DNA from 4 places in the Alteromonas sp. MB-3u-76 genome. Region 3 is predicted to be linked to each of the others. Evidence: predicted binding sites of a transcription regulator. Region 3 holds the regulator's gene; each other region holds the start of a gene.
The links. The regulator sigma-54, encoded in region 3, starts transcription at its own class of promoters, with help from an activator protein. The targets are predictions, from matches to a motif close to GTTGGCACGNNNNTNGNNT.
Positions count from the first base shown of each region.

Region 1: a site for sigma-54 is predicted at 2,864-2,882, ahead of CW735_RS14935 (manganese efflux pump MntP). Genes of this name have one in related genera too.
Region 2: a site for sigma-54 is predicted at 4,806-4,824, ahead of nirB (nitrite reductase large subunit NirB). Genes of this name have one in related genera too.
Region 4: a site for sigma-54 is predicted at 5,142-5,160, ahead of fliE (flagellar hook-basal body complex protein FliE). Genes of this name have one in related genera too.

Region 1 covers NZ_CP025115.1:3,356,565-3,364,039, forward strand. The annotation lists gene CW735_RS14925 (response regulator transcription factor) at 1-595, shown strand, start outside; gene CW735_RS14930 (sensor histidine kinase) at 592-2,016, shown strand; gene CW735_RS14935 (manganese efflux pump MntP) at 2,233-2,793, opposite strand; yybP-ykoY riboswitch at 2,834-2,980, opposite strand; gene CW735_RS14940 (DUF3833 domain-containing protein) at 3,019-3,570, opposite strand; gene CW735_RS14945 (chalcone isomerase family protein) at 3,657-4,145, opposite strand; gene CW735_RS14950 (1-aminocyclopropane-1-carboxylate deaminase/D-cysteine desulfhydrase) at 4,398-5,381, shown strand; gene CW735_RS14955 (hypothetical protein) at 5,628-6,038, shown strand; gene CW735_RS14960 (saccharopine dehydrogenase family protein) at 6,272-7,474, shown strand.
Region 2 covers NZ_CP025115.1:468,421-475,895, forward strand. The annotation lists gene CW735_RS01990 (nitrate reductase) at 1-1,729, opposite strand, end outside; gene nirD (nitrite reductase small subunit NirD) at 1,753-2,109, opposite strand; gene nirB (nitrite reductase large subunit NirB) at 2,119-4,668, opposite strand; gene CW735_RS02005 (bifunctional protein-serine/threonine kinase/phosphatase) at 4,974-6,683, opposite strand; gene CW735_RS02010 (formate/nitrite transporter family protein) at 6,687-7,475, opposite strand, start outside.
Region 3 covers NZ_CP025115.1:841,422-848,896, reverse strand. The annotation lists gene CW735_RS03800 (KpsF/GutQ family sugar-phosphate isomerase) at 1-920, shown strand, start outside; gene kdsC (3-deoxy-manno-octulosonate-8-phosphatase KdsC) at 921-1,481, shown strand; gene lptC (LPS export ABC transporter periplasmic protein LptC) at 1,478-2,056, shown strand; gene lptA (lipopolysaccharide transport periplasmic protein LptA) at 2,025-2,618, shown strand; gene lptB (LPS export ABC transporter ATP-binding protein) at 2,618-3,343, shown strand; gene CW735_RS03775 (RNA polymerase factor sigma-54) at 3,421-4,920, shown strand; gene hpf (ribosome hibernation promoting factor) at 4,949-5,236, shown strand; gene ptsN (PTS IIA-like nitrogen regulatory protein PtsN) at 5,250-5,696, shown strand; gene rapZ (RNase adapter RapZ) at 5,832-6,674, shown strand; gene CW735_RS03755 (HPr family phosphocarrier protein) at 6,709-6,981, shown strand; gene mgtE (magnesium transporter) at 7,187-7,475, shown strand, end outside.
Region 4 covers NZ_CP025115.1:1,126,646-1,134,120, forward strand. The annotation lists gene CW735_RS05075 (flagellin) at 1-557, shown strand, start outside; gene CW735_RS05080 (sigma-54 dependent transcriptional regulator) at 753-2,225, shown strand; gene CW735_RS05085 (sensor histidine kinase) at 2,363-3,565, shown strand; gene CW735_RS05090 (sigma-54-dependent transcriptional regulator) at 3,584-4,927, shown strand; gene fliE (flagellar hook-basal body complex protein FliE) at 5,227-5,556, shown strand; gene fliF (flagellar basal-body MS-ring/collar protein FliF) at 5,569-7,266, shown strand; gene fliG (flagellar motor switch protein FliG) at 7,279-7,475, shown strand, end outside.

The sequences.
Region 1 (7,475 bases), 1.8 Mb from region 3:
TGCGGGTGACGGAGCATCTGGCTATAAAGAAGCAACTTCAAACGAATTAGACGTTGTTATTCTTGATGTGATGCTTCCAGAGTATGACGGGTTTACTGTTTTGGAAAAATTAAGAGAAGCAGATAACCATACCCCAGTTCTACTGCTAAGCGCTAAAAGCCAGGTAGAGGATAAGGTACGCGGTCTTCGTACTGGTGCTAACGACTACCTAACCAAACCATTTGCGTTTGAAGAATTATTGGCGCGAATTGAAGGCTTGGCAGGCCGAGCAAAAGAAGGTGACGATAAAACGCTCATTAAGCTTGGCGACTTAACGCTAGACTTGGTGAATCGCAAAGTGCTGTGTGGCGACCAAGAAATAGAGTTGCAGTCTAAGGAATTTCAACTGCTAGAGTGCTTACTTCGTCACAAAGGCAAAGTAGTTACACGTAGTATGCTTCTTGAGCAGGTGTGGAATTATCACTTCGACCCTCAAACCAACGTGATTGATGTACATATAAGCCGTCTGCGTCAAAAAGTGGATAAGGCATTTAATGTTCCATTAATTGAAACAGTGCGAGGCACAGGCTACCGCATCGCCGATAACGCTACATGATAGCGATACGGGACTTCACGAGAAGTTCAAGCTTTCGTGTTGGCGCGCTGCTTACTACGCTGGCCAGTGTTGCAATCGTTCTTATTGTTTACTTTTGGCGATTAACAAGCAGCGATCTTTTTATCACCGAATCTACTGCGGCAATTAACGCAAAAATTGCCGCTCTTTCCCAGGTCCATCAAACTTTGGGGATCGATGCTGTAAAGCAAGCAATTGACAGCGGACAGTTTTCACAAAACCCTATCCTTAACGACGGTTCTCAAGCAAACAATGCAGATGCTATTGAGGCAGAACGTTCCCTTCGTTCCTTTATCGTGCTGAGCAAAAATGAGCAGTTTATTGCCGGAAATCTCGCAGGCATTCCTCTTATATTAGAAAGGAACGAACGCGCTAATTTTAATACCGCGGAAATAGTTATCACGTTGCCAAACAGTGGAGATCGTAAGACGCTAAGACAAGCGTTGGTTCGTGAAGTAAGACTTGGCGAACACACACTAACCGTGGGACGAGGTATCGACGATTTATACAGCGCTCAGTGGTTTGGAAAAGCCTTTAGCTGGATCATTGTTGTTCTTCTGTCTATGTTAAGTGTTTTAAGCTTTGCCATTGCAGTTTACGTGGTCAATCGTATTAACCGAATGTCTCAAACTGCCGATAAAATTATCAAGACAGGAAGCTTAGAGGAGCGCTTAGAGATAGACAGCAACTGGGATGATTTAAGCAGCCTATCTACCGTATTCAATCGCATGCTTGATACCATTGAAAGCTCTGTAAATAACATTAAAACGGTTACCGACAGTATTGCTCACGATTTGCGAACGCCACTCGCGCGCTTGCGTAACACATTAGAGCAAATCGACGACGAAAAGTTACGGGAAGAAACTACACATGAAGCAGATAATCTGCTTAATATGTTTAATAGTTTATTGAGAATAAGTGGCCTTGAAACTACCAATAAAAAAGAAGGGTTTTGCGAAACTGATGTTCGCGCCATTGTTGAAGATGTTGTCGACCTCTATCACCCTCTAGCTGAAGACAGAAAGATCACCCTCACCAGCGCACTAAATCCAGTTTCTATGACAGCCGATCCGAATTTGCTATTTCAAGCCGTGGCTAACGTGCTTGATAACGCATTAAAATACTCACCCGATGGCAGTCGTGTGGTGGTTCAACTCACGTCTACCAAAACCCACCATGTTATTTCAATTAACGATGCTGGTATGGGTGTGGGAGAGCATGAGCTTGAAAGCTTGGAAAGACGCTTTTATCGCGCCGATGGCAGCAGAACCAGTAAAGGAAATGGATTAGGCCTGTCTCTTGTTTCCGCTATTGTGAAACTACATGACGGCAAAGTGTGGTTTGTTCACGACCCTCTGATGCAGGGTTCGGGTTTGGGCGTTGTTTTAAGCTTTAAGATTTAGACGTTAATACTTCTTAGTCGAGCCCCACATTTCGCTGCAATAATTAGTGGTACTGTAGGGATTTGAGCTTTAATCAGTTGTGGCATAACCCGTTATTGTTTGCTATTGAAGCACTAACTACGCGAACAATGCACAGTTAGCGCCTTATATAGACAACTGGACAACTGAATAACATAACAGCGTAGGTGAGCACTGCACTGAGTGAATTAAAGAATGTCAAAGCGTGTGACTGGCGAAAATCCAAATGCCCACGGCAATAAGAATTATCCCGCCGAATGTTTCTGCCCGTTTACCTATCAAAGAGCCCATTGCGCTGCCTAGCATAATACCCACCGTTACCATCAAAAACGTTGCAGAACCAATCAGTGCCGAAGCAAGGGCGATATTGATGTCAACTAAAGCAAGGCCAACCCCCACTGCCATCGCATCAATACTTGTACCTAAAGCAGTAAAACATAATAAAAGTAATGACTGTTTTTGCCCACGATCGTCCTCATCATCAGCAGGTTGAAGGCTTTCAAGTATCATGTAAACGCCTAATCCAGACAAAATGATTAATGCAATCCAACGATCCCAAGCTTCTACAAAAGATGCGGCAGCACGCCCTATAAACCATCCAATGACGGGCGTGGACGCTTCTATTACGCCAAATATAAAACCAATCTTAATAGCATAGCTTAAACGAGGGCGCTTTATTTTCACACCTTTGCCTATTGCAGCAGCAAAAGCATCAGTAGACATGGCAAAGGCAAGGAGAATGAGGGCGAAGATAGTCATATTTTTTAACTCCGGTCAGGCATTATTGAGTCCACGATAAAACCACACGCCTGACCTTAGGGCATGGAATTATCGATGGTCTCGCCAACCGAAAGGTGTCTGTACCATGGTAATGTGACCAATTATGTTGATACAAACTTTTCCATATAAGATGGAAACAGGCTACTCCCCAACGAAGGGCTCTATGTTAATACAAAAAGCCCTTTCAAGACAATGTGATTATGCTTACTGCTTCTGCATGAATATGGTGACTTCAGCCATGACTATGCCAAACTTTCGAATATACGAGCGGTTCATCATAGTAGTTTCGTCGAACGCCCAAAACCAATCATCAAAAGTTACTGAATAGGTAGTATCATCTACTGGCAAATCCATTTCATAGTGGAAATTAAAGGCGTTGCCATAAGACGTGCCAGTGGCCGGGCCTTTCACATCACCCGCTCTGCCGATAAAGGTACCGTCACCTTGCTTAACAATCTTCCAAGTGCGTTGAGTGGGCCCCTCGCCTACGCCGTAAACAAAGCTTTCATCCAGCGTTAACGTGTCACCGTCAATAGAACCGTCGATATCTACTTTGAAGCGCTGTACTACTTCACCAGAGCGGTTTTGTACAATGCCCCACGCCTTCACGTCGCCGTCAAAAAACTGCTCGATATTAAACGCAGGCTCGACAGCCGTATAATCTTTGCCATCCACCGAGACTGAACAACCGCTTAATGTAAAGGCGGTAACCCCAACTCCAACCAATGCGTAAGTTGCTCGTTTAATTGTATTCATAATTAACCTGTTATCTTAAAAATATTGTGTGAAAAATAGTGATGTGAAAATACATTTCTGCACTAAGGCTTATGAAAGCCCTTATCTCAATTTTTTCCTAAAAGTGCCTTTCTAAACTTTGGCTCTGAAGTATCTTCACTCAGCCAAATATCAAAAAACTTCTGGGTAAATTCTGGGTCTTTTACTTCCCCTGCCTCTTTCCCGTTATAGAAAAAAAGTGCATTCCCTTCTTCTGTGGCCACACCCGTAATGACGTCACCCTCACTTACATCGGGGAAAATATTTATCATGTCTTGTAACCAGCGCTTTGATTTTTCTGAATCTAAGCTGGCTTGTTTTTGCATTTCATCTATCGAGCGCTCGGCAATTTTCTTACCGTCTAAACTTCTTTGATATTTCAGTGTAAGGGCTAGTGGTTTGTCTTTGTCGTATTTACCTTGCGGAGCGAATAACGTTGCTTCATAAACATCAAAGAAATAGTAGGTAAACATGTCCTGCCCCACTACTGCGGCGTTTGGGACATTTTTGGCAACTTCTTTGGGTAAAGATGCACTGGCTGCGAATGATGCGCTCATAAACATTAAACTCATTAGTATAGAACTGAAACGATTGGCTCTTTTGTAACCAGACACTAATTTTGAATTCATAATTTCTACCTTAAAAACGTCCGTATTAATCAAAACAGCGTTTTACAATGCTCTCATGCTGTGTAAATTGCGTCAGCTGTCTCATTTTACCTTTGCTTGGGATTGGCATTATTTTGAATTGCCAATGTAATAGTTATACTGCGTGCCTGTAGCGAATGATCAATCACGGTAGCGGACCTTGTGAATAAGTTAACCCAGCTGGAACAAACACTTGTTCAGCCATCCCCTCTAGAGTTATTTACACCTAATTGGCCTGGTGCGTCAGATGTCACTATTTATATAAAGCGTGATGACAAAATACATCCCGTCATCTCCGGCAATAAATGGCGTAAACTCAAACATTTTATTCGAGAGTTTGTTGATCAAAGTGGCTTGTCGCGGGCTGAGGGCTCTTTACCTGCTGAAGGCTCTGCTTCCGCTGAAGGCTCTTTACCTACTGAAGATTCTGTCAGGCTCATCAGTTTTGGTGGTGGTTTTTCAAACCACCTGCATGCATTGGGTTATGTGTGTTATCAACTAGCGATACCGCTTACCGTTGTTATTCGCGGTAACTATTCATCGTCGCCAACGCCCATGATAAATGACCTTATCGCGTGGAATGCAAACATAGAATACGTAGACAAAGCCACGTACAAACTGAGAGATACATCAGAGTATCTTGATACGTTAAAGCGTCGCTACCCCAACGCGACAATAGTTCCTGAGGGTGGAAGTCAGCTTCAGGCATTAGCGGGTGTTTCAGATTTAGTAACAGAAATTGATAACGAAATCGGTACCAATTACCACACTATTATTACGCCAGTTGCGAGTGGGGCAACCATGGCAGGCATTGTAAGCGCAGTAGAAAAGCATCAACACGTTGTCGGCATTGGCGTACTAAAAGGGCAAGATTATTTAGAATCTCTGGTTGCCAAATTTTTGAGTAAAAACAATCATAACTGGCACATAGAGCACGAATACCATTGCGGTGGTTACGCTAAAGCTCCAGCTTATTTAACTGAATTTTGTCACCAATTTAAAAGCGCAACGGGTATAGCCATAGAGCCTGTTTACTCGGGCAAGGTATTCTTTGCGCTTAAGAAAATGCTGGGCCAAGGGGCATTTGTAAAAGGAAGTACACTAGTGGTAGTGCATACAGGAGGACTGCAAGGCTCAAGGTCTTAGGCTATGGGAATAAGTACAAATAAGTTCCAATGAAAACAACGCGGCCTAGCGCAGCTAATATTCAAAACCAATTTTACTTGCATTAGTTTTTCTGTTACTAAACTAAAGACGTTCGAGAAACGTAAAGACAAATGTAAACGTGTACAAAAGAAAAATACGGAAAAAGTTAAAGGTAAACATTATTCAAAATTATCAGTGAAGATACTTTAGGTATCGCAAGCAACGCTAACTCTAAGGAGATATACCATGATCGACCGACCAGTTACATTGCCAACCCCTTTGCAAGAACTCATTTCCAAGTCGCTTAAAATATGTGAAGTTATGCTTCCTATCAGCGACGTATTTTACCCCTTCGCAGCCATAAACAAAGATGGTCGCACAGGGTGTGTGTTTGCAGACGAGACAAAAGAAAGTAAACGTGAGTCGCAACTTATAGAACAGTTGCAATGGCGCATAATTGACGCGACCACAGGTAGCAATAGCTACAGCGTTCTTGTTTATGCCGCCACCGTCAATACACAAGATAGCAAGAATATGGACGCTATTGCCGTGGTCACCTCATCGCCAGACCAAGGTGAACATCTGCTTCTTTATCCTTACTACAGAGTAGACGGCTCTATCGTAATTTCACCACCAATTAGCACGGCAGCCCCATAAACACGAGGCCGCAAGTAGTGTTAAGTTTGGACTTAAGCTATAACGGAGAATGAGCGCGGCCGAAATGGTCGCGCTATTTACTGCTCATACAATAAAACATTCATAACGTTTTGAACCTTTCACGTAGAATTTTATACTATTTAATTTGGTAGACACTGACTTTACTTGCCAAATTGCCGGTGTCTGCTAGCATTCAGCAAAAATTTATTAGCAAAATTTAGGGATTACTTATTATGTCTCGCGTTCTTATTATTGGTGCTGGCGGCGTTGCGTCGGTAACAGTCAAAAAATGTGCTCGTTTACCACAGCACTTTGACGAAATATACTTAGCTAGCCGAACTGTATCTAAATGCGAAGCCCTGCAAAAAGAAGTGGGTGAAGATCGTGTAAAAGGTGTTTTTGCCCTCGATGCAGACAACGCAAAAGAAGTAGAAGCACTTATTAATGACGTTAAACCCGACCTCGTCATTAACTTGGCACTTCCCTACCAAGACTTGCCTATCATGGATGCGTGCCTAGCAACAAATACGCATTATTTAGATACGGCTAACTACGAGCCAAAAGATGAAGCGAAATTCGAGTATTCGTGGCAGTGGGCCTACCAAGACAAATTTAAAGAAGCGGGCATTATGGCTCTGCTTGGCAGTGGTTTTGATCCAGGCGTAACCAACGTTTTTACCGCCTATGCAGCAAAACATTACTTTGACGAAATCCATTACCTAGATATTGTTGATTGTAATGGCGGCGACCATGGTCAAGCGTTTGCTACCAACTTTAACCCTGAAATTAATATCCGCGAAATTACTCAGCGTGGTAAATTCTGGGAAAACGGTGAGTGGAAAGAAACCGATCCGCTTAGTGTGCGCGAAGACTTGGATTATCAAAATATTGGTGAACGCGCGTCTTACCTTATGTTCCACGAAGAGTTAGAGTCACTGGTTAAACATTTCCCAACACTAAAGCGTGCTCGCTTCTGGATGACATTCGGTGATGCCTACCTTAACCACCTACGTGTGCTAGAAGGTATCGGCATGACAAGTATTGAGCCAATAGAGTTCCAAGGCCAACAAGTTGTGCCTTTAGAGTTTCTAAAAGCCGTATTACCTAACCCAGGCTCCCTTGCAGAAGGTTATGTAGGGATGACTTGTATTGGTACTTACATTACAGGTATAAAAGATGGCAAAGAAAAAACCATCTTTATCTACAATAACTGCGAACACGCTAAGTGTAATGAGGAAGTAGGTGCTCAGGCGGTATCTTACACCACAGGCGTTCCTGCGATGATTGGTGCTGCACTTATGCTAAACGGCACGTGGAAAGAAGCCGGCGTGTGGAACATGGAACAGTTTGATCCAGACCCGTTTATGGATATGCTTAACGAACACGGACTGCCGTGGCATGTACTAGAGTGCGATAGCAGCCCATTTACTAAGTAGA
Region 2 (7,475 bases), 370 kb from region 3:
CTTTGGTGTAATACTCACCATTTGCAAATAATCGTTCACGGCCTATGCGATGTGCAGATTCAAGAGGCCATTGCTGGGGCCGTAATGCGTCATACTCAGCTACCGTTAGCGTAGCTAGTGGACCTAAATCAAGCGCACGAGCGCCATTGTTATTTGCAGAGGTTAGCGCGCAGTGCTCATTAAATATTTGCTGAGGATGATGATAATTAAAGGCATCTTCAAACCCCATAGCGCGCGCCACCATGCTGATGATTTGCCAGTCGTGTTTTGCCTCGCCAATAGGGGCTAGCAAACCGCGCTGCCTGGAGATGCGTCGCTCAGAATTAGTTACGGTGCCGTTTTTCTCTGACCACCCCGTGGCGGGCAATACAATATCAGCGAAGCGCAGCGTATCATTTTTAGCCGCAGTCTCAGACACAATCACTAATTCGCAATGGGTCAGCGCCTTTTCTACTAAAGCTCTGTTTGGCATGCTTGCAACGGGATTAGTTGCCATTATCCACAAGCATTTAAGCTTGCCATCGGCAGCAGCCTGAAACATATCGACGGCTTTTAAACCCGGTTTGGTAATTAAATTTGGCGCCTGCCAAAACGTACTTACTGTTTGGTGATGCTCAGGGTCTTCAATATCCATATGCGCCGCTAGCATAGTCGATAAACCACCTACTTCTCGCCCGCCCATAGCGTTGGGTTGGCCGGTAATTGAAAACGGACCACACCCCTCTCGGCCTATTTTCCCGCTGGCTAAGTGGCAGTTTATAATAGCGTTTCCTTTATCAACACCAGTGGTAGACTGATTAATTCCCATCGAAAAGAAGCTAATGACGCGCGGTAATTCAACAAACCAATTGTACAGAGTATTTAAATAATCTTGTGGCACATCGCAAGCTTCAGATACGGCTTCCAGAGACCAGGATGACGCTGCTTTTAGTGCATCATCAAACCCATTTGTAGATGCCTCAATAAATGGGTTATCTAAGGCGTTATTGTCTGCTAAGAAATTAAGCAAACCGCAAAATAAGGCACTGTCTGAGCCTGGTCGAAGGGCTATATGTAAGTCTGCTAGCGTGTTGCTGTCGGTGCGACGAGGGTCGATAATTACCACCTTCATTGCAGGGTTTCTAAGTTTAGCGCGCTCAATACGCTGATAAAGCACGGGGTGAGTCCACGCCGCATTACTGCCTATCAAAATCAGTAAGTCAGTGTGCTCTAAATCGTCGTAGTTACAGGGCACAATATCTTCGCCAAAGGCGCGCTTATAGGCCACTACCGCCGATGACATACACAATCTCGAATTCGTATCGATATTAGCCGTGCCAATAAAGCCTTTCATCAACTTATTGGCCACGTAGTAATCTTCTGTCAGTAACTGACCCGAACCATATAATCCAATAGCATCAGGCCCATGCTGCTCAATAATTTGTGTTAAACGCCCAGCAATCTCCTTAGTTGCCGTGTCCCAAGTCGCTACTTGACCAAAAACAAGAGGTTGAGTTAAGCGCTTATGCTTATCAAGGGTTTCTAATAAGTGGGTGCCTTTAATACACAGTCGACCGTAATTTGCAGGGTGTTCAGGACTTCCCGTAAGTTGGCTTAACTGCCCTTGCATGCCGCCACGCTGAATAACATCGACGCCACAACCAACGCCACAGTACGGACACGTAGTTTGCAGCAACCTGTCGTCTTGACAAGTGTGGTTGGGTGGCGTTGGTGTAGGTGTTGTAGTCATAATCAATCTGATTGGTTAATGTGCTATAACGATGCGACTAAAACACGGTTTTGATCTACCCGTATTTCATATGGTTGTATGCTGACATCTTCCCGTTCTAGGCATTGTCCCGTGGCAAGCACGTAATGCTCTTTGTAAAGCGGTGATGCCACTACAATATTGCCTTGTAAAGTGCCCACAATACCGCGATACAAGACATTAGCTTGCCCAATCGGATCCCAATTGCTAACACCAAAATACTGAGTATTCCCTTCTACCTGAATTTTAAAAAGAGCGATTTGCTTGCCCTCAAGCAGTACACACACACCACTATTTGTGACAAGATCGTCGGTATGACACACATCGCTCCACGTTGTTAATACCTTAGCCTGAGCCTGCATAAACTTCTCCTAAATGATATCTACTGGAATGGCTTGGTGACCTGCGTATTTTTCGGCGCTGGTGGCAGGACGAATTTGATCTCTTTCGGTAACAAACTGAATGTTTGAGTCGGTTTCGTCGCTGTTTACAAACTGACGGAACCGTTTAAGCGCCTCAGGCGATTCAATAGTCGTTTTCCATTCGCACTGATAGCTGTCGGTAATATGTTGCATTTGAGCCTCAAGGTCGTCACAAATACCAAGCGAATCGTCGATAACCACCGACTTGAGGTAGTCCAACCCACCTTCAAGGTTCTCCATCCACACCGAGGTGCGCTGAAGCCGATCGGCAGTTTTTGTGTAAAACATCAGCACGCGGTCGATGTATTTCACCAGTGTTGCGTCATCTAAATCGGTGGCGAATAGGTCGGCATGGCGTGGCTTCATGCCACCATTACCACAAACGTAAAGGTTCCAACCGTTTTCCGTTGCAATTATGCCAATGTCTTTCCCTTGAGCCTCTGCGCATTCACGTGTACATCCCGATACTCCAAATTTAATTTTATGCGGTGCACGTAGCCCCTTATAGCGGTTTTCTAAATCAATAGCTTGGCCAACTGAGTCTTGCACACCAAACCTACACCACGTGCTGCCCACACAAGATTTAACTGTACGTAACGACTTCGCATAGGCATGTCCGGTCTCAAAACCACCGGCCACTAACTTTTGCCAAATTGCAGGGAGTTGCTCTACGCGTGCGCCAAATAAGTCAACGCGCTGACCGCCCGTAATTTTGGTGTAAAGGTTGTATTCTTTTGCAACTTCGCCCAATAAAATGAGCTTATCTGGAGTAATTTCACCGCCTGCAACCCGCGGCACAACAGAGTAAGTACCGTCTTTTTGCATGTTGCCCAAATACGTATCGTTAGTGTCTTGAAGTGGCTGGTGCGCCTGACGAAGAATATAATCGTTCCATACCGACGCAAATATCGATGCTGCGGCTGGTTTACAAATTTCGCAACCCAACCCTTTACCATGCTTATCAAGCAGCTCGTCAAACGTCTCAATATTTTCTACTTGAATAAGGTGATAGAGCTCTTGGCGAGTGTGATTGAAATGTTCGCAAATGGCTTTAGATACTTCTACGCCCCGTTTCTCTAGTTCGGCATCGACAACGTTTTGCAGTAATGCCGAACACCCTCCACAGCCTGTACTCGCTTTTGTGCACGACTTTATATCGCCTAGAGAGCTACTGCCGCTTTCGATAGCCTCGACAATATCGCCTTTAGATACGTTGTGACATGAACAAATAGTGGCGCTATCGCCAAGGGCATCGGCCCCTAACAAGGGCTTTTCCCCTGAGGAAGGCAATATCAGTGCCTCTGGCGCGTCGGGCAGCGCAATGTTGTTTAGGGCATATTGCAACAAAGTATCGTAATCGCTGGTATCGCCGATGAGCACCGCACCTATTACTTGGGTTTTGGTTTCATCTACAACAAGCTTTTTGTACACGCCTGCAGGTTGGTCGTGGTAGGTGTATACCAACGCCCCTGGGGTTTTGCCGTGAGCATCGCCAATAGACCCCACTTCAACACCCATTAGCTTGAGCTTGGTGCTCATATCCGCACCTGCAAATTCGCCCTCACTGTTGGTAAGACTTGCAACGGCGGCGCGAGCCATGGCGTACCCTGGCGCTACTAAGCCGTAAATACGATTTTCCCACAATGCGCATTCACCAATCGCGTACACGTTAGGATCGGAGGTTATACATTGATTATCGATAACGATACCGCCGCGCTCACCTACTACTAAATCAAATTCGCGGGCTAGCTGATCACTAGGTCGTATACCGGCAGAAAATAACACCATATCGGTTTCAAGGTGTGAACCATCAGAAAATTTCATTCGGTAGCGGCATTGCTCGCCGGCCTCGATAACTTCCGTGGCTTTTTGTGTATGTACTTGTACGCCGAGCGCTTCAATTTTATCTTTAAGCAGTGCCCCTCCCATTGCATCAAGCTGCACCGCCATTAACTGTGGTGCAAATTCAACCACATGTGTTTCTAGACCTGCTGATTTAAGCGCGTTTGCTGCTTCAAGCCCAAGTAAACCACCGCCCACAACAACGCCTATTTTACTTTGTGCTGCAGAGGCACTGATAGATTCAAGATCTTCAATGGTGCGATACACCAAACAATGTTCCTGCTCGTTGCCGGGAATAGGGGGCACAAAAGGGTAAGAACCTGTCGCCAGCACGAGTTTATCGTAGGGGTATGAAGTACCGTCTTTAGTTGTCACGACTTGATGGGTACGATCAATATTAGTTACCCACGCACCGGTAACTGCATTTACACCCCACTGCTGATACGTTTTTTCGTCGGTAAGCGCTAAATCGGCTGCAGTTTTACCCGTAAAGTACGACGATAGATAAACGCGGTCGTAAGCTAAACGGCCCTCTCCACTTAACACGGTAATATGATAGTCAGCTTTGCTGTTAATAAGTTGCTCAACAAAGTGATGGCCAACCATACCGTTGCCAATTATCACTATGCGTTGTTGCTGCTGTGAGGAAAGCGTCATCTCGTTCACCTTTATTTAAAGCAAAAAAAGCCCGCAACCATTCCTGGTTGCGGGCTTCATTGCCTGATTAAGTACTGTATTAATTGTGTTGTTACTCGATGATACATAGGTACCTAGTCGAGACTATGAAAACAATAATACAAATATAGTGCCAATGCTTTTCATCGCTATATTACAAAGACTTAGCCGTATAGCTTTGGCGTAGACCCAGTGATATCGCACCATTAGAAAGCAAAAAAGATTATTTATGGTGCATTAGCGTAGTACTGAATAACTCACTGCCTTTACGCAGCTGGAGCCGCTCGCTAAGTATAATGAACAACGAACACAACAATGAGCAATACCAGCAATACGCCAGACACGGTTTGCCATGCCCGCACTGGATGTTGCTCCATCAGGGGCAAGCTTTTACGGTAAGACGGATTAGGGTGATTTAAGTCGTATAGAAATTCAGACAAGCTCGGATAGCGTTTCGACGCTTTAGGATGACAAGCCCGTTTCAGCGCTTCGTCAACCCACATAGGGACAGCAACATTTCGTTGTAGCAGACTGATATAGCGCAATTTAAGTAGCCCTGCGTAGTTGCTCTTCTTGGCAACGTTACTGTTAAAGGGGTACTCGCCACTTAATAAAAAATATAAGACCACTGCTAAAGAAAATTGATCAGCGCTTTCATCAGGCCACAGCCCTACAAAGTATTCCGGAGCGGTGAACAATAGATCGCCAGGAATGCCAAGCTGCTCATCACTTTGCGAAACATGATAACCCGCTATGCTCGCGGCACCAAAGTCTACCAGTGTAATTTTACCGTTTTCATCAACCATGATGTTATCCGGTTTGATATCTTGATGAAGCACGTCTTGCCGATGCAGTGCCGTTAGGCCGCTAACGATTTGCGCACTCCAGTCTCGAACCTCAGAAAGAGAGACACTACCAACGTCGTCTCGATATTGGCGTAAACTTATTCCGGGTGTGTACGCCATGGCAATATAAAAGTAATGTCGTAAAAAAGGGGCCGTGTAATTTTTAAGGACATTGTCATGTTGGACGCGCGCACCAACCCATTCTTCTTTCACCACTTCATCTAAAAAGCTCTCGTTATCGTGCATCGACTTTGCAGGAATTTTTAACACTGCCTGATAATTGTGGAGATTATGCTTAGCAAGAAAAACCAGACTGCGTTCACTGGTATATAACTGCCGCTGTATTGTCCAATCGTCTATGACATCGTTTGATTTGGGCGTATCTAAAAAAGGAAGGAAGCCATTTGAGGCATAATGTACTTTCTCTTCCTTAGCAATGGATAGTACCTCAAGCAGCACTACAGTGACGTTATCGTCACAATCTGCATTCAGTGCTGCTTGCGCTATATGCTGTGCGCTCAAGTCGATATTAGGCGTATTATGCTGATGTATTGCGTACCATGTTTTTGGCGACAAGGTATCCGCTATGCCATCTGTCATTAATACAAACATATCGCTAGGCGCAAGCGTTCGGATCGCCATATCAATGCTTAAGTTAGGCCGAATACCGAGGGCATTACTTAAATAAGTATGTTTACCCTCCCCGGCTTCTCGATGTTGACAGGTGCAAGGCGTTACTTCACCGCGGTGTACGTGATAGATGCTGCTATCACCACAATGCAGTAACACCGCAGACTGTCCTTTCAAAATGACTGCACTAAAGGTACAGACATAGCCTTTATCAAGGTTTTCAAAATAAGGGCTTTGTTGGTTTTTTATGTAAAGCTCGGTGTTTATGGTACGCAGTACGTGTTGTGCCGCCCTCGACAAAGACCACACATTGCTCGTTCGTGAGAATTCACGAACGAACGTTTCAACGGCGAAGTTGCTTGCATAATGACTAACCTGACTACTACTTATTCCATCAGACACAACAGCGATAGCATCGAAATTTGCCGATAGCGAAAAATCAGGCACCACCACACAATGGTGGTCCTGATTAATCGGTTTTGTGCCTTTATTCGAAAAGGCACCATGGCGAAGGGTGATCACGGCTTATACTTTGTCATTCACTTTTGCTGCAAGCACCGTTTTGTTGCTAGCACCTGTAGCAATAACGCGTTTAGGGGCAGTGCGCACATGCGTAGAATAAATAGTCAAACCAGTAAACGCTAAGCCTCCCACTAAATTACCCAGTGCGGTAGGAATTTCATTCCAAATAAAGTAATCCATCACAGAGAACTCGCCACCCATAATTAAGCCGAACGGAAACAAAAACATGTTAACCACCGAATGCTCAAACCCCATGAAGAAGAACAGCATGATAGGCATCCACATAGCCAACACTTTACCGCTTACGTGAGTAGATATCATTGCACCAACAACACCAAGCGATACCATCCAGTTACACAACATGCCGCGAATAAAAATAGAAAACCAGCCCGCAACGCCGTGCTCTGCATACCCTAACGTTCTTGCTTCACCGATACCCGCCACCTTAGCGGCTATAGCACCACCATCAATGTTGTAGCCCATGGTAAATACAAACGACATCATAAATGCTACGCTCAGCGCACCTGCAAAGTTACCTAAAAACACCAACCCCCAGTTACGTAAAATCTGTGGCCATGTCACGCCAGGTCGTTTTGCCAACCAGGCTAGTGGAGTAAGCACAAAGACACCGGTAAGTAGGTCAAACCCCATGAGGTACAGCATACAAAAACCAACAGGGAAGAGTATTGCACCAATCAAAAACACCCCTGTTTGAACCGCTATGGTTATTGCAAAAACCGCGGCTAACGCCAAAATGGCCCCCGCCATAAAAGCGCGAATTAATGTGTCGCG
Region 3 (7,475 bases):
CTCGTGCAATTACCGATTTAGCACAACGACTAGACGACAGTTTTATCGATGCTTGTAACATGCTTTACAACTGCTTGGGTAAAGTTGTCGTTTGCGGCATGGGCAAGTCGGGACATATTGGAAACAAAATAGCTGCAACCCTAGCAAGCACTGGTACTCCAGCGTTTTTTATGCACCCTGGCGAAGCTAATCACGGTGACTTGGGCATGTTAAGCAAAAACGACGTGCTTTTAGCTATTTCTAATTCTGGTGAAACCAGCGAGTTAATAAATCTGCTGCCCGTGGTAAAACGGCTGGGTGTTAACGTGATAGCAATGACCAACAGTGAATCAAGCACACTAGGTCAACATGCTAATGTGGTGTTAAATATAAGCGTGGAACAAGAAGCCTGCTCCCTCGGTCTGGCTCCCACAAGCAGTACAACCGCTACACTGGTAATGGGCGACGCTCTAGCTGTAGCGTTGTTGGACAGAAAAGGTTTTACCTCTGATGATTTTGCGTTGTCACACCCGGGAGGCTCGTTAGGTAGAAAACTCTTGCTAAAAGTGAGCGACATTATGCTTACGGGCGATGACATACCGCTTACCAGTAACGGAGCAACAGTGGCGCAGGCACTGCTTGAAATATCCCGCAAAGGGCTCGGCATGACCGGTATTGTCGATGAGTCTGGCAAGCTAACCGGCGTTTTTACCGACGGAGATTTAAGGCGAATTCTAGATGCCCGGGTCGATTTACATGACGCTAAGGTCAGTGACGTGATGACAGTAGGCGGAAAAACCACAACACCAAACCAACTGGCTGTTGAAGCACTGAACGTAATGGAAAGCTTTAAAATTAGTGCGTTAATGGTGCTTGACGATGAGCACACTCCGGTTGGCGCATTTAATATGCACATGCTGCTAAAAGCGGGAGTTTTATAAATGGAAACCACGCCAACCCAAACGCTTTACACCATCATGCCATCGGTGTTATTCGATGCATTGTCAAACATCAAACTGCTGGTGTGTGACGTAGATGGGGTGTTTTCTGATGGCCGTATTTACCTAGGCAACGACGGTGAAGAATTGAAGGCATTCCACACCCGAGATGGCTATGGAGTTAAAGCGCTTGTTAGCCACGGCATTAATGTTGCCGTTATTACCGGCAGGCGCTCAGCCATTGTCGAAAACAGAATGAAAGCATTAAATGTAGCTCACATTATTCAAGGTGAAGAGAACAAGTTTGATGCATTGAAACATTTAATGAACAAGCTTGAGCTAGCGCCCGAAAATATCGCTGTTGTTGGTGATGATATGCCCGACACTGGTATGTACGAACTTGCCGAAGTGAAAATAGCGGTGGCAGATGCTCATCCCTATGTCAAAAATCAAGCTAACTGGATCACTACTTTGCCCGGCGGATTTGGCGCGGTTCGAGAAATATCTGACACACTATTACAAGCTAAAGGAATTGAAAACGGTATTTTTGGGGCCAGCGTATGAACGCATTCGGCTTTAACCGCCTTGGGTTGAGTATTTCTGCGCTTTTTATTCTCGCCATGCTGATGTATATCCCAACATGGATGGAAGAAGAACCTGTGCTAACCAGCTCAGAAGGGCTCGATGCCCTCAAGCCAGCCTATAAAGCAAAAAACTTAACCACAACCTTGTATAACAGTGAAGGTCAGCTGAATCACAAAGTGTTTGCTTCATCAATGGAGCATTATGACCAGTTGGGCTTTGTTTCTTTTGAGCAACCCAGCTATACATTGTACAGCAGCGATGCAGATTCCCCGTGGGTGGTTACTGCATTAGAAGGAACACTTTACAATAACGAACTTATCCAGCTAGAAAATAAGGTCAACATTGAGAACCAAAGCCAGGATGACTTTGTCAAAACAATCACCACTGAATATATTCAAATTAATTTAGACAGTAAACAAATGACGTCAGACCAACCAGTAGAAATACGTGGCATGCAGTACGTTATTCAAAGCAATGGATTTAACGCAAACCTGCGTACACAAAAATATGAGCTTATTGACCATGTACATACAACGTATTCTCCTAGTAACTAGCGCTATATTTGTCTTATGCGCCGGCCCAGTGCTTGCCAACGAAAAGGACTTTAGCCTTCCTATCGAGATTGGCTCGAACTCTCAGTTTATAGATGGGAAAAATAAAACTGCTTTGTACAAAGACAATGTACTTATTACCCAAGGCTCTTTAGTTATTGAAGCTGACGAAGTGGAAGTTATTGCCTCTGGAGGCAGTGGTCGTGAGATTTTTGTCGCGCGAGGTAAACCTGCTAGCTACTCGCAAAAACTAGAAGATGGAAATCCAGTATCGGCACAAGCTAACGAGATTCGTTACGAGGTTGCAAAGCGCACTATTTCACTGAGCGGCAACGCTGAATTACGGCAAGATAGCAGCCAAGTAAAGGGCGATAACATTACCTTTGACATGATAACTGAACAGTTATTAGCAACTGGCGGCAATCAAGAAGATGGTAAAGGTCGCGTTACCACGGTATTCACGCCAGAGTCTATTAGAAAAGTCAAAAAAGACGATTCGAATAGTGATGATGGCAGTGATAATGACACAGACAAAAGCAAAGACGGTAAAGGCAAGCAACAGTAATGGCTACTCTTAGTGCAAAAAATCTTGCTAAGGCATACAAATCCCGCCAAGTTGTGATTGATGTTAGTCTGTCAGTCTCTACAGGGCAGATTGTTGGGCTGTTAGGCCCAAATGGCGCGGGAAAAACGACAACGTTTTATATGATTGTCGGTCTAGTTCCGTCAGACAAAGGGCAGATATTAATAGACGATAAAGAATTAACGCATCAGCCCATGCACGAACGCGCTCGCGGTGGAATTGGTTATTTACCTCAAGAAGCGTCTATATTTAGAAAACTGACTGTGCATGAAAATATCATGGCTATTTTGCAAACCCGAAAGGATTTGAACTCTCAGCAACAGGAAGAAGAAGCTGACGCACTACTTGATGAATTCAATATCAACCATATACGTAATAGTGTGGGTATGAGCCTTTCCGGTGGAGAACGTCGCAGAGTAGAAATAGCAAGAGCACTTGCGGCTAAACCCGAATTTATTTTGCTCGACGAGCCCTTTGCTGGTGTTGATCCAATATCAGTTAATGATATAAAGAAGATAATACAGCACCTTCGCGACAGAGGAATAGGCATTCTCATCACCGACCACAATGTGAGAGAAACATTGGATGTCTGTGAAAAAGCGTACATTGTGAGTCATGGCGAACTTATTGCGCAAGGAACCGCGGAACAGGTTTTAAGTAATCAAAAAGTAAGGGATGTATACCTAGGCGAACAATTCAGGCTATAGTTATTGTATGTAACCTAATTGTCATTTTTCTCAAGCGCTCTGGTACATTCACTGAAGAGCATAAATATAAGACGTAGATGAAACCATCTTTACAGTTAAAATTTAGTCAACAACTAACGATGACTCCACAGCTGCAGCAAGCTATCAAGCTGCTTCAGCTGTCTACACTCGACCTTCAGCAAGAGATTCAGGAGGCGTTAGACTCAAACCCTCTTTTAGAAATTGAAGAAGGTAACGACGAGCCTCAAGCTGAAAAAAACAACATCGACAACGATGATAGCGCTAGCGAAGCCACTGCTTCTGCGTCTAGCGACACTATCGAGTCTGGTGATGCCCTTGAAAAAAACGACCTTCCTGATGAATTGCCCATCGATAGCACATGGGACGAATATTATTCTGCCTCCTCTGCACCTGCTCCCGGTCCATCAAACAACGATGATGACCAAATTTTCCAGGGTGAAACCACAGAAGATATTCAAGCCCATTTATTATGGCAAATGCGCCTCACTCCTTTTTCTGACACTGACAGAGCGATTGCCATTGCTATTATTGACTCCATTGATGAGTCGGGTTATCTCACGGCAACGTTAGACGAAATATTAGAAGCCGTTAATTTTGAAGATATTGAAACCGAAAATGTTGAAGAAGAGATAGAGTTAGACGAAGTGGAGTGCGTGCTAAAACGTATTCAAATGTTTGACCCCATTGGCTCTGGCTCGCGCACTCCACAGGAGTGTCTGATGGTTCAACTTCGTCAGTTTGCCGACGATACCCCTTGGTTGGAAGAGGCAAAAAGACTGATAGAGGACTATTCGGATTTGCTTAGCAGCAAAGACTACAGAACCTTAATGCGTAAGAGTCGTTTGAAAGAAGACGAGCTTCGCGAGGCAATGCGTTTGCTTCAAACCTTGAATCCTCGCCCAGGTAGTGCTTTAGTTACTAAAGAGCCTGAGTATGTTATCCCCGATGTATCGGTAGCAAAGAAAAACGGTCGCTGGACTGTAGAACTGAATCCAGACAGCTTACCTAAACTGGGTGTAAACCAGCAGTATGCAGCGATGAGTAGAAAAGCGAAAAATAGTAGCGATTCACAGTTCATACGCTCTCATATGCAAGAAGCCAAATGGTTTATAAAAAGCTTAGAGTCGAGAAACGATACATTAATGAAAGTGGCTAACTGTATTGTTCAGCAACAAATGGGATTTTTTGAGCACGGCCCCGAAATGATGAAACCAATGGTTCTCAATGATGTCGCAGAAATGGTAGACATGCATGAATCGACGATTTCACGGGTTACTACTCAAAAATACATGCATACTCCACGAGGAATTTACGAGTTAAAATATTTTTTCTCCAGCCACGTGGCAACGGAATCAGGCGGCGAGTGTTCATCTACCGCTATCCGTGCGTTAATTAAGAAACTGGTTGCAGCAGAAACGCCTAGCAAACCATTAAGCGATAGCAAGATTGCTTTATTGTTGGCAGAGCAAGGCATAAAAGTCGCTCGGCGGACAATAGCAAAATACCGGGAGTCTTTATCGATACCCCCGTCTAACCAACGCAAAAGCCTTATTTAAAGGCGCTATATTAAAAGGAAGACGAAATATGCAAATCAACCTAACTGGTCATCATGTCGAAATCACCGACTCTTTGCGTAATTATGTCGATACGAAGTTCAGCAAACTTGAGCGTCACTTTGATCACATTTCTAATGTCCATGTCATCCTCAACGTAGAAAAAATAAATCAAAAAGCCGAAGCCACTATGCACCTTAGCGGTGCTGAAGTGTTTGCATCCTCAGAAAATACCGATATGTATGCAGCGATTGACAGCATGGTGGATAAACTCGACCGGCAGGTAATCAAGCATAAGGAAAAACTGAAAAAACATTAATAGATAATTAAGCATGGACATTAAAGCCATCGTAAGCCTGGACCGCACCGAGTGTGCGGTTCAGTGCAATAGTAAGAAACGAATTTTAGAAATTATTTCTGATATAGCAGCGCAAGGTGATGAAAACATAGATCAAGTCACTGTGCTAAACAGTTTACTGGCTCGGGAGCGAGTAGGCAGTACAGGAATAGGCAACGGCATTGCGCTTCCACATGGCCGCTTGGCAGGATTAGAGCAAGTAATGGCGATTGTTGTAACCTGTATCCCAGCAATCAACTTCGATGCCCTTGATGAAAAGCCTGTCGACATATTTTTTGCGTTACTGGTACCTGAAGAACAAACTCAAGGCCATTTGCAAACGCTGGCTACTGTTGCAGGTAAACTTAGCGATAAAGATACGGTAAAAGCCATACGCAGAGCCAAAACGAACGAAGATATTATCTCTGCTCTTGGCGTATAAATTGGACGCAGCACAGAAAAGCACAGAGAAGCATCGCGCTCTTTGTTGCTGCTCTTTTCTGGAATATGCGCTTAATTGAAAAATCGTTTTTGAATTAGTTTTTGGCACATAAAAAAATTTTAGGGAGAATTATCGGTGAAGCTGATTGTTATCAGTGGTCGTTCTGGCTCAGGGAAGTCAGTTGCGCTTAGGGCCCTAGAAGATTTGGGTTATTACTGCGTAGATAATATTCCCGTAAACTTGCTACCTACCCTTACTCACACGGTAGTAGACGAATATGATCAGGTAGCCGTAAGCATAGATGTGCGAAACCTGCCTAAAAACCCTAACGATTTGGTAGAAATTTTAGACTACCTGCCCTCTTCCTGGTCTATGACCATCGTTTATATTGATGCCAGTGACGATGTGCTGGTGAAGCGTTTTAGCGAAACCCGTCGACTGCACCCTCTCGCTAAACTCAACAAGTCACTGTCGGAAGCTATAAAGGCAGAATCTAACTTACTTGCACCAATTGTTGAGCGCGCAGATCTGTATTTAGACACTGATAAATTAACTATTCACCAGCTTGCTGAAATTATTCGCGAGCGTATTTTAGGGAAGAAGAGCTCCCGTCTCGTTCTGGTATTCGAGTCTTTTGGATTTAAACACGGTATTCCTAAAGACGCCGACTATGTGTTTGATGCTCGTTTCCTTCCCAATCCTCATTGGGAGCCAGATCTTCGGCACCTAACCGGTGTCGATGCTCCGGTAGAGGTATTCCTTGGCTCACAACCCGTTGTAACCAAGTTTGTATGGCAAATACAAAATTTAATTACCACTTGGCTTCCTCACCTGGAAAGAAACAACCGAAGCTATGTCACGGTTGCTATAGGCTGCACCGGCGGTCAGCACCGTTCGGTTTATATTGCTCAGACGTTGTCAAAAACATTCAGCGAAATTCATCCCGACGTGCAAATACGTCATAGAGAATTAAATTAACAACCTGCGCATTAAGTAGAGAGCTAGACAAACTGTGACTATCGAAAAAACGCTAACAATCGTCAATAAACTTGGTCTGCATGCAAGAGCAGCAACTCAATTGGTACAATTAGCAAATCAATTTGACGCAAAAATCATTCTCGAAAAAGGTGACAAACAAGCCGATGCTAGCAGCGTACTTGGCCTTATGATGCTAGAAAGCCATCAGGGTGAGCAGGTAAACGTGATTGTTGAGGGCAATGACGCTGAAGCCGCTCTGGCGGCCATTGAAAAGCTCATAGAGGGTCGATTTAACGAAGACGAATAACACTTGCCTGCTTTGTGCTTTTCTTGCTTAAATTTTCACAGCTGCTGTTATTATCGTCAAGCGCGTAAAAACGTATTTCAAATCAACGTATTTGTCATGACACCAACAGGGTAAGTACGCTATTCTATTAACACGCAACATAGTCTCTGTGTAGCCACCAAATTAGGTTTTCTTCGGGCATCTAGTAAGTTAGGAATTGCTCTTCATGGCAGAAGCTCTCGTTTCTAAATATGTACAAACTCAGCTGAGAACGCTTAACAACGCATTAAGCAACGGTCAGTTCGTGTCTGTAAGAAAGCTACTATTAGAGCTTCCCCCTTCCGATGTTGCCCATATTCTCGAGTCTAGCCCTAGTCGTACCCGCGACGAACTTTGGGAGTTAATCGATAGCGATTTTCACGGCGACATAATAGAAGAACTCTCCGATGATGTGCGTAATGGCATAATCACAAAAATGCTGCCGGCCAATGTGGTTGATGCGCTTGAGGAAATGG
Region 4 (7,475 bases), 290 kb from region 3:
CCGATGTCGACAGAATACGCGAACTCACGATTCAGTCAGGTAATGGCATTTTAAGCGCAGGTGATCGCCGTTCTATCCAGTCTGAAATTACTCAGCTTCAAGAAAATATATCGCAAACCATCGAGCAGACAAATTTCGCTGGCAAGCCTCTGTTATCTGATAACGGTTCGTTAAATTTTCAGGCTGGTGCAAATTCCGAACAATCTATCAGTGTGCAAACTCAAGATATTGCTGCGCAACTAGGTGGTGTGCTCAATATCGATATTACGTCGGGCACGAGCATAAATGATGCTTTATCGGCAGCCGATTCTGCGCTTGAAATAATTGGTGGCGCAAGAGGGGAGCTCGGTGCTACGCAAAATCGTTTTGAAAGCGCAGCGAGAACGCTAACACAAGCTAATGTTAACACCGCTGAAGCGCGCAGCAGAATACAAGATCTTGATTTTGCACAGGCTTCCTCGCAGCGTGCATCGAACGATGTGCAGTCGCAAGCTGCTCTAGCTGTTCAAGCCCAAGCTAATCAGCAGGAAGGTCAGGTACTGGCGTTACTTAATTAATCAACGTTGCATTTGATGCTGCATTTTAAGTATCGCCAACAGCGATATTTTCTACAAATTAACCAAAAGAAGCAGGGTAACCTGCTTTTTTTATTGCTATATTTCCGCAAACATTGGTTGCAGAGTTATCTTTTACCGTTACAATTTGCTTATGCGCTACACTATAAATAATAACAAAGCGTCATTGGGGAATAGATGAAGGACATATTGCTGGTTAGTGATAATCAGGAACTTATTCAAAATTTAGAAACTATAGTGACCTTCATGGGAGAATCGTGTTTATCACGAGGACTCAGTGATTGTCATGAGTATCTTTCTAAATCCGGCGCAGACGCTGTACTCATCGAGTATGCGTGTGAAACCACTGTCTCACAATTAGTTGAAAATTTTCCTCACATACCTTTTGTTGCGCTGGTTCAAAATGAAGGGCAGGCCAACGTTAACTGCAATATGGTGAGCGTGTTAAGTACGCCACTCACTTATCCCGTTCTTACTCAAGCTATCCACCGCTGCCAAGAGTATTCAAGCCGTAAACCTAACTTATCAAGAACAGCAGGTACAAAAACACGCTTGTTTAGAAGTCTTGTGGGTAAAAGCGACCAAATACAAATTGTGCGCCGTTTGGTGGAGCAGGTTGCACCCACCGACGCCACAGTGCTAATCCTTGGTGAGTCAGGCACTGGTAAAGAAGTGGTTGCGCGAAACGTTCATTTCTTCTCTGAACGTAAAGACGGCCCGTTTATACCCGTTAACTGTGGTGCTATTCCGGGAGAGCTTTTAGAAAGTGAATTGTTCGGTCATGAAAAAGGCGCTTTCACTGGAGCCATCAGTGCTCGGAAGGGGCGCTTTGAATTGGCCGAAGGCGGCACCCTGTTTCTTGACGAAATAGGCGACATGCCGCTTCAAATGCAGGTAAAGTTACTTCGGGTTCTGCAGGAGAAAACCTTTGAGCGAGTGGGCGGGAACAAGCCTATCAAGTGTAATGTTCGTATCGTTGCTGCTACACACCGCAATTTAGAAACGATGATCAGCGAAGACAAATTTCGTGAAGATTTATATTATCGCCTTAATGTTTTTCCAATAGACAGCCCAGCTCTTCGCCAGCGAAAAGACGATATTCCGCTTTTGCTGCAAGAGATCAACAGTCGAATAAAGGGCGATGGAGTTGATGGGGTTCGCTTTACAGAAAGAGCTATATCGTCTTTGATGGAACACGAGTGGGCGGGTAATGTGCGTGAGTTATCTAACTTGGTTGAACGCCTTACTATTTTGTACCCTGGTCAGATTGTGGATGTCAGCGATCTTCCGCCGAAATATCAATATGGCGATACGGCAGCCTACGAACCGGATTATCCGGAAGAAATTCTTGAGCGAGAAGCATTTAATGATTTATTTGCCGAGTCTGCTGCACAGGAAAGATTAGAGGAAGAAGCGTCTCAAACAGCGTCTCAAGAGACACCTTCAGAGAGTGTGGTGTCGTCTACATTGCCTGAAGAGGGGGTTAACCTGAAAGAATATTTGTCTGAGCTTGAGGTAACGCTGATAAAACAAGCGTTAGAAAGTCAAGATTGGGTTGTCGCAAGGGCTGCAGATAAATTAGGGATGCGCAGAACCACACTAGTAGAAAAAATGCGGAAATACGATATCCAGCGCACGGAAGAAGCGTAACGTCATCTATTTGACGTTTCTCAAACTCCCGTTTTTTCTCTCCTATCATTTTGAAATTTATAGAAAAATAAAAGTGGCACGTCTTCTGCTTTAGTAAGTTCATATTTCGTTAACGTCTGCATTTTGACGAGGGTAATATGGCTTACGACAGCTCACAATCAATATCCGAATACGCGGCTTCAAGCTTTGTTTTTCACGGTGTGAAAAACAAGCGAGAGCATACATTCACATCAACTGATTACAGCGCACCCAATAATAAGCTCTCTTCTTCAGAAGAGTTAACCTCTTTACGATTGCAAGCTAGCCGCCTCGAGCATCTTTTACAGGTGATGCCAGCAGGCGTTATTGTTCTAGACGGTAAAGGTATTGTCCGCCAAGCCAACGATCAGGCTAAAGCGTTACTCGGTGAGCCTCTCGAAGAAGAGGTGTGGCGGAGTATTATTACGCGCTCTTTTAAGCCACGAGCAGATGATGGCCATGAAGTATCACTTGCTGATGGGCGAAGGGTAAAGCTATCTATTACTCCACTTGAGAACGAGCCGGGCCAGCTAATTGTTATCACCGATCTTACTGAGACTCGTGAACTTCAAGCGCGTGTAAGTCATATGCAGCGACTATCCTCATTAGGTAAAATGGTAGCTTCTTTAGCGCATCAAATACGTACACCTTTGTCGGCTGCGGTTCTGTATGCATCTAACCTCAAGAGAAAAAACTTACCAGAGAGTGCTTCTCAGCAATTTGCCCATAAACTTACCGACCGCCTTAAAGATCTTGAAAGCCAAGTGAACGATATGCTGCTCTTTGCCAAATCAGGCGAGCAGCAAGTAGTTAGTCAAATTTCTCTTTCTGAATTATTTAACGCCATTGAGCCAAGTGCCACTGCCATGGCGACACAAGAACAGCAAGCATTGTCATTTGAAGGTTTCGACACTCCATTAACCTTAACCGGAAACTTAACGGCTCTCCAAGGTGCAATATTGAACCTTATCCACAACGCCAGCCAGGTAACACCGAAAGGGTTTGAGATTATCGTTCAAGCGAATCAGATTAATGATGCTTTGGTGATAGAGGTCATCGATAGAGGGGAAGGCGTGCCCAATGCGATAAAGTCGAAAATATTTGAGCCGTTTTTCACAACCAAGACTCACGGAACAGGTTTGGGGTTAGCTGTTGTTAAGTCAGTGGTAAATGCACACGATGGCTCAATACATATTAGCGATGCGGAAAATGGGGGCGCGTGTTTCAGCATAAGCTTGCCCTGCCAGCCTTCATCGGGCGATAAGTTATCAGATAATACTGAGCTTGGAAGAAAAAGTACTGTGATGACGAATGTCGCGTAATAAAACGGGAGAACTCCAATGTCTAAAACTACTATTTTAATTGTTGAAGATGACGCAGGTCTTCGCGAAGCGCTCCTCGATACGCTATTGCTTGGCGATTACGACGTCATAGATGCCGATTGTGCGGAGTCTGCACTTATGATCCTTTCCGCTAGAAAAGTAGACTTGGTGGTGAGTGATATTCAAATGGGTGAAATGAGCGGTCTTACTCTGCTAAAGAGTATTAAGGCGAAGTATCCAAGTATGCCAGTGCTACTAATGACAGCCTACGCCACAATAGATGATGCGGTGCAGGCCATGAGAGATGGCGCGACAGATTACCTATCGAAACCTTTTGCACCGGAAGTGTTGCTGAATTTAGTGGGGCGTTATGCACCTGCACAAAAAATAGAGTCGCGTACACCAATTGTTGCAGATCCCTCTAGTATCAAGCTTCTTGAGCTATCTCGTAAGGTAGCAAAATCAGAGGCCACTGTTATGGTACTTGGCCCTAGTGGCTCAGGAAAAGAGGTGATATCACGCTACATACACGATCAGTCAAATCGAAGTGAGTCGCCTTTTGTCGCTATTAACTGTGCCGCTATTCCTGAAAATATGCTTGAAGCAACCTTGTTCGGTTATGAAAAAGGTGCATTTACCGGCGCTGTACAAGCCTGTCCTGGAAAATTCGAACAAGCGCAAGACGGCACATTACTTCTCGATGAAATCACAGAAATGGATTTAGCTCTGCAGGCCAAGCTGCTACGGGTATTGCAAGAGCGAGAGGTAGAGCGATTGGGCGGTCGAAAAACAGTAAAACTGAATGTGCGAGTTATTGCAACGAGTAACCGAGATTTACGTAAAGCGGTTGATAATGGTGAATTCAGAGAAGATTTATACTATCGACTTAACGTGTTTCCTATTGAATGGCGTCCGCTAGCGCAGCGTCCAGGCGATATCGTGCCACTTGCTGAGCACCTCATTCAGCGCCATGCAAGTCAGCAAGGACTGGGTAACATAAGGTTGAGTGCAGCAGGGCGAAGCAAGTTGTCTCAATATCAATGGCCTGGAAACGTACGTGAGCTTGAAAATGTTGTACAACGAGCGCTTATTTTGTGCGAGAACGGTGAAATTGATTCAAGTGATTTGATGATTGATGAAAGCGAAGCACTGTCAACGGACACGAATAGTGCTATTGAGCAAAATGAGGATAGCCACCTCGGCTCAGAGTTGCGCTACCAAGAGCACCAGATAATTTTGGATACGCTAGCTTCCTGCAACGGCAAACGAAAAGATGTAGCAGAAAAGTTAGGAATTAGCCCAAGGACACTTCGTTATAAGCTTGCTCGTATGCGCGACGACGGCATCGAGGTCCCAGCATAACATTAGGGTGCCAGCCTAACGTTAGAAAGATTATTTACTCAAAAGCCACCGTCATATCGGCTTAACAATTTAGGTACACTAACCGTCATCAACATAACTTTTTGATGACGGTTTTTTGTTGTCTTCAGAAACTGCACCTATCACTCTCAGCCGCCATTATTTTGGCTCTCTGCTCTTATTCTTTGCAACTGTATGATTTTATTTGTTTTTACAAGTTGGCAAGCCCTTTGCAAAACCTTCCTTATATAATGAACATGTGACCAAAAGTTGTCGCAACGCACTGATTCTTAGGAGTGGTTATGGACGTTAAAGCCAACAGTTTGTATCAAGAAATGCAAAATATGATTGGGCAAACTCGTCTTCCAGTAAACGAGCTGCAACCAACTAACGAAGTCAATACATCGGCAAGCGAATTTTCTACCATGCTAAAAAATGCAGTAGATGGCGTAAATAGCATGCAGCTAGAATCAAAGAATATGACGCAAAGGTTCGAAATGGGCGATCCTAACCTGAGTCTTGCTGAAGTTATGCTGGCGAAAGAGAGATCAGGTATTGCCTTTGAGGCAACGGTTCAGGTGCGTAATAAAGTGCTTGAAGCATACAAAACAATAATGAATATGCCGGTTTAGGTGGAGTAGGTTATGGCTGAGGCTACAGGCACAAATTTATCTGTTCCAGATCAGGGCGTTGGAATGGACAGCGAGCCGGAAAATAAATCTGGCTTTATGGATACACTGGGTAGCGCAGACATGATGCGCCAGATGGCGCTGGTTGTTGTGTTAGTTATCTGTGTGGCCATTGCTATCTTTATTCTAATCTGGTCACAAGAAGCGGATTATCGTCCTCTTGCAAAAATGGAAACTCAGGAGCTGATTGAAACTCTTGATTACATGGATGCAAATCAAATTGAATACAAGCTTGAAGGTAACACCATTTACGTGAGAGCCGACGAATTTCAAAACATCAAACTTGGAATGACACGCCAAGGCTTAAATAACCCTACCGAAACTGGTACCGACATTATCATGCAAGATATGGGGTTTGGTGTCAGTCAGCGGGTTGAAATGGAAAGACTAAAACATGCCCGCGAACAGCAAATAGCCTCCACAATTCAAGATATGGCAAGCATTCAAAAAGTACGTGTATTGCTTGCGATGCCAAAAGAAAATGTTTTTGCTCGCAGGGAGAAAAAAGCCTCTGCAACCGTGGTTCTTACTGCTAAACGGGGCTCTGTGATAACCGGTGAAGAGGTGGATGCCGTTGTCGATATTGTTGCGTCTGCGGTACAAAATTTAGATCCATCAAAAGTCACAGTTACAGATAGCAATGGTCGTTTACTTAACTCAGGCTCACAAGATTCATTAAGTGCAAGAGCGCGTAAAGAATACGAAATTGAACGCCAACGAGAGCAAGAGTATTTAGAAAAGATTGATGCCATTCTTATTCCTGTACTAGGAATTGGTAATTACACTGCCCAAGCAGATGTTTCAATGGATTTCACCGCTATGGAGCAAACACAGCGCAGCTACAACCCAGACTTGCCAGCAGTTCGCAGTGAAATGATTGTAGAAGAAAACAGCGTTGGCGGCGGTGTTGGTGGTATTCCAGGCGCACTGTCAAATCAGCCACCGTTAGACTCAAATATTCCTGAGAACGCTACAGGCGGCGCAGCTCAACAAACAATGCCGGGCAGAACGGCAAAAGAGTCAACACGAAACTATGAACTTGATACCACTATCAGCCACACTAAAAAGCAGTCTGGCGTTATTCGTAGGTTAAGCGTCTCTGTTGCTGTCGATTACACGCAAGTAGCAGGCGAGGACGGCACTATGGTTCCTGCGCCACGTAAGCAGGAAGAAATTTTGAATATTCGCCGCCTCTTGCAAGGTGGTGTGGGCTTTGATGTCACTCGCGGAGACTCTCTAGAAGTTGTTAGCGTGCCCTTTATGCGCATGGACACCGGGGAAGTTGAAGATGTGCCATTGTGGGAGCAGCCAGGCTTTTTACCTATTCTCAAGCTTGTCGTCGGTGGATTGGTTATAATTGTATTAATTATCTTTGTCATTCGCCCCATGTTGCGCCGTCTAATTAATCCAGACGAGACCAAAGAGGTTGAAGATTTTGATGCGGACGAAGGCTTAGATTTAGGTGACGATACCATTAGTATGCTATCCACCGATTTTGATGAAGGTCAAGTTGGGTTTGCCGCCGATGGCTCGTTAATGTTACCTGACTTACACAAAGATGAAGATGTATTAAAAGCCGTGCGTGCCCTAGTTGCGAACGAACCAGAATTGTCAGCCCAAGTTGTAAAGGGCTGGTTGATGCAAGACGAGTAGTGAGAAATTATTATGGCTGAAGAACTTGCCAATGTTGAAGAACAATCTTACGACGTTAGTAAACTAGAAGGCGTTGAAAAAGCTGCAATATTGCTTTTGAGCTTGTCGGAAGAGGACGCTGCGCAAATACTTAAGCACTTAGAGCCGAAGCAAGTGCAAAAGTTAGGCACCGAAATGGCTAAAGTCGATGACATGACGCAAACCAAGAT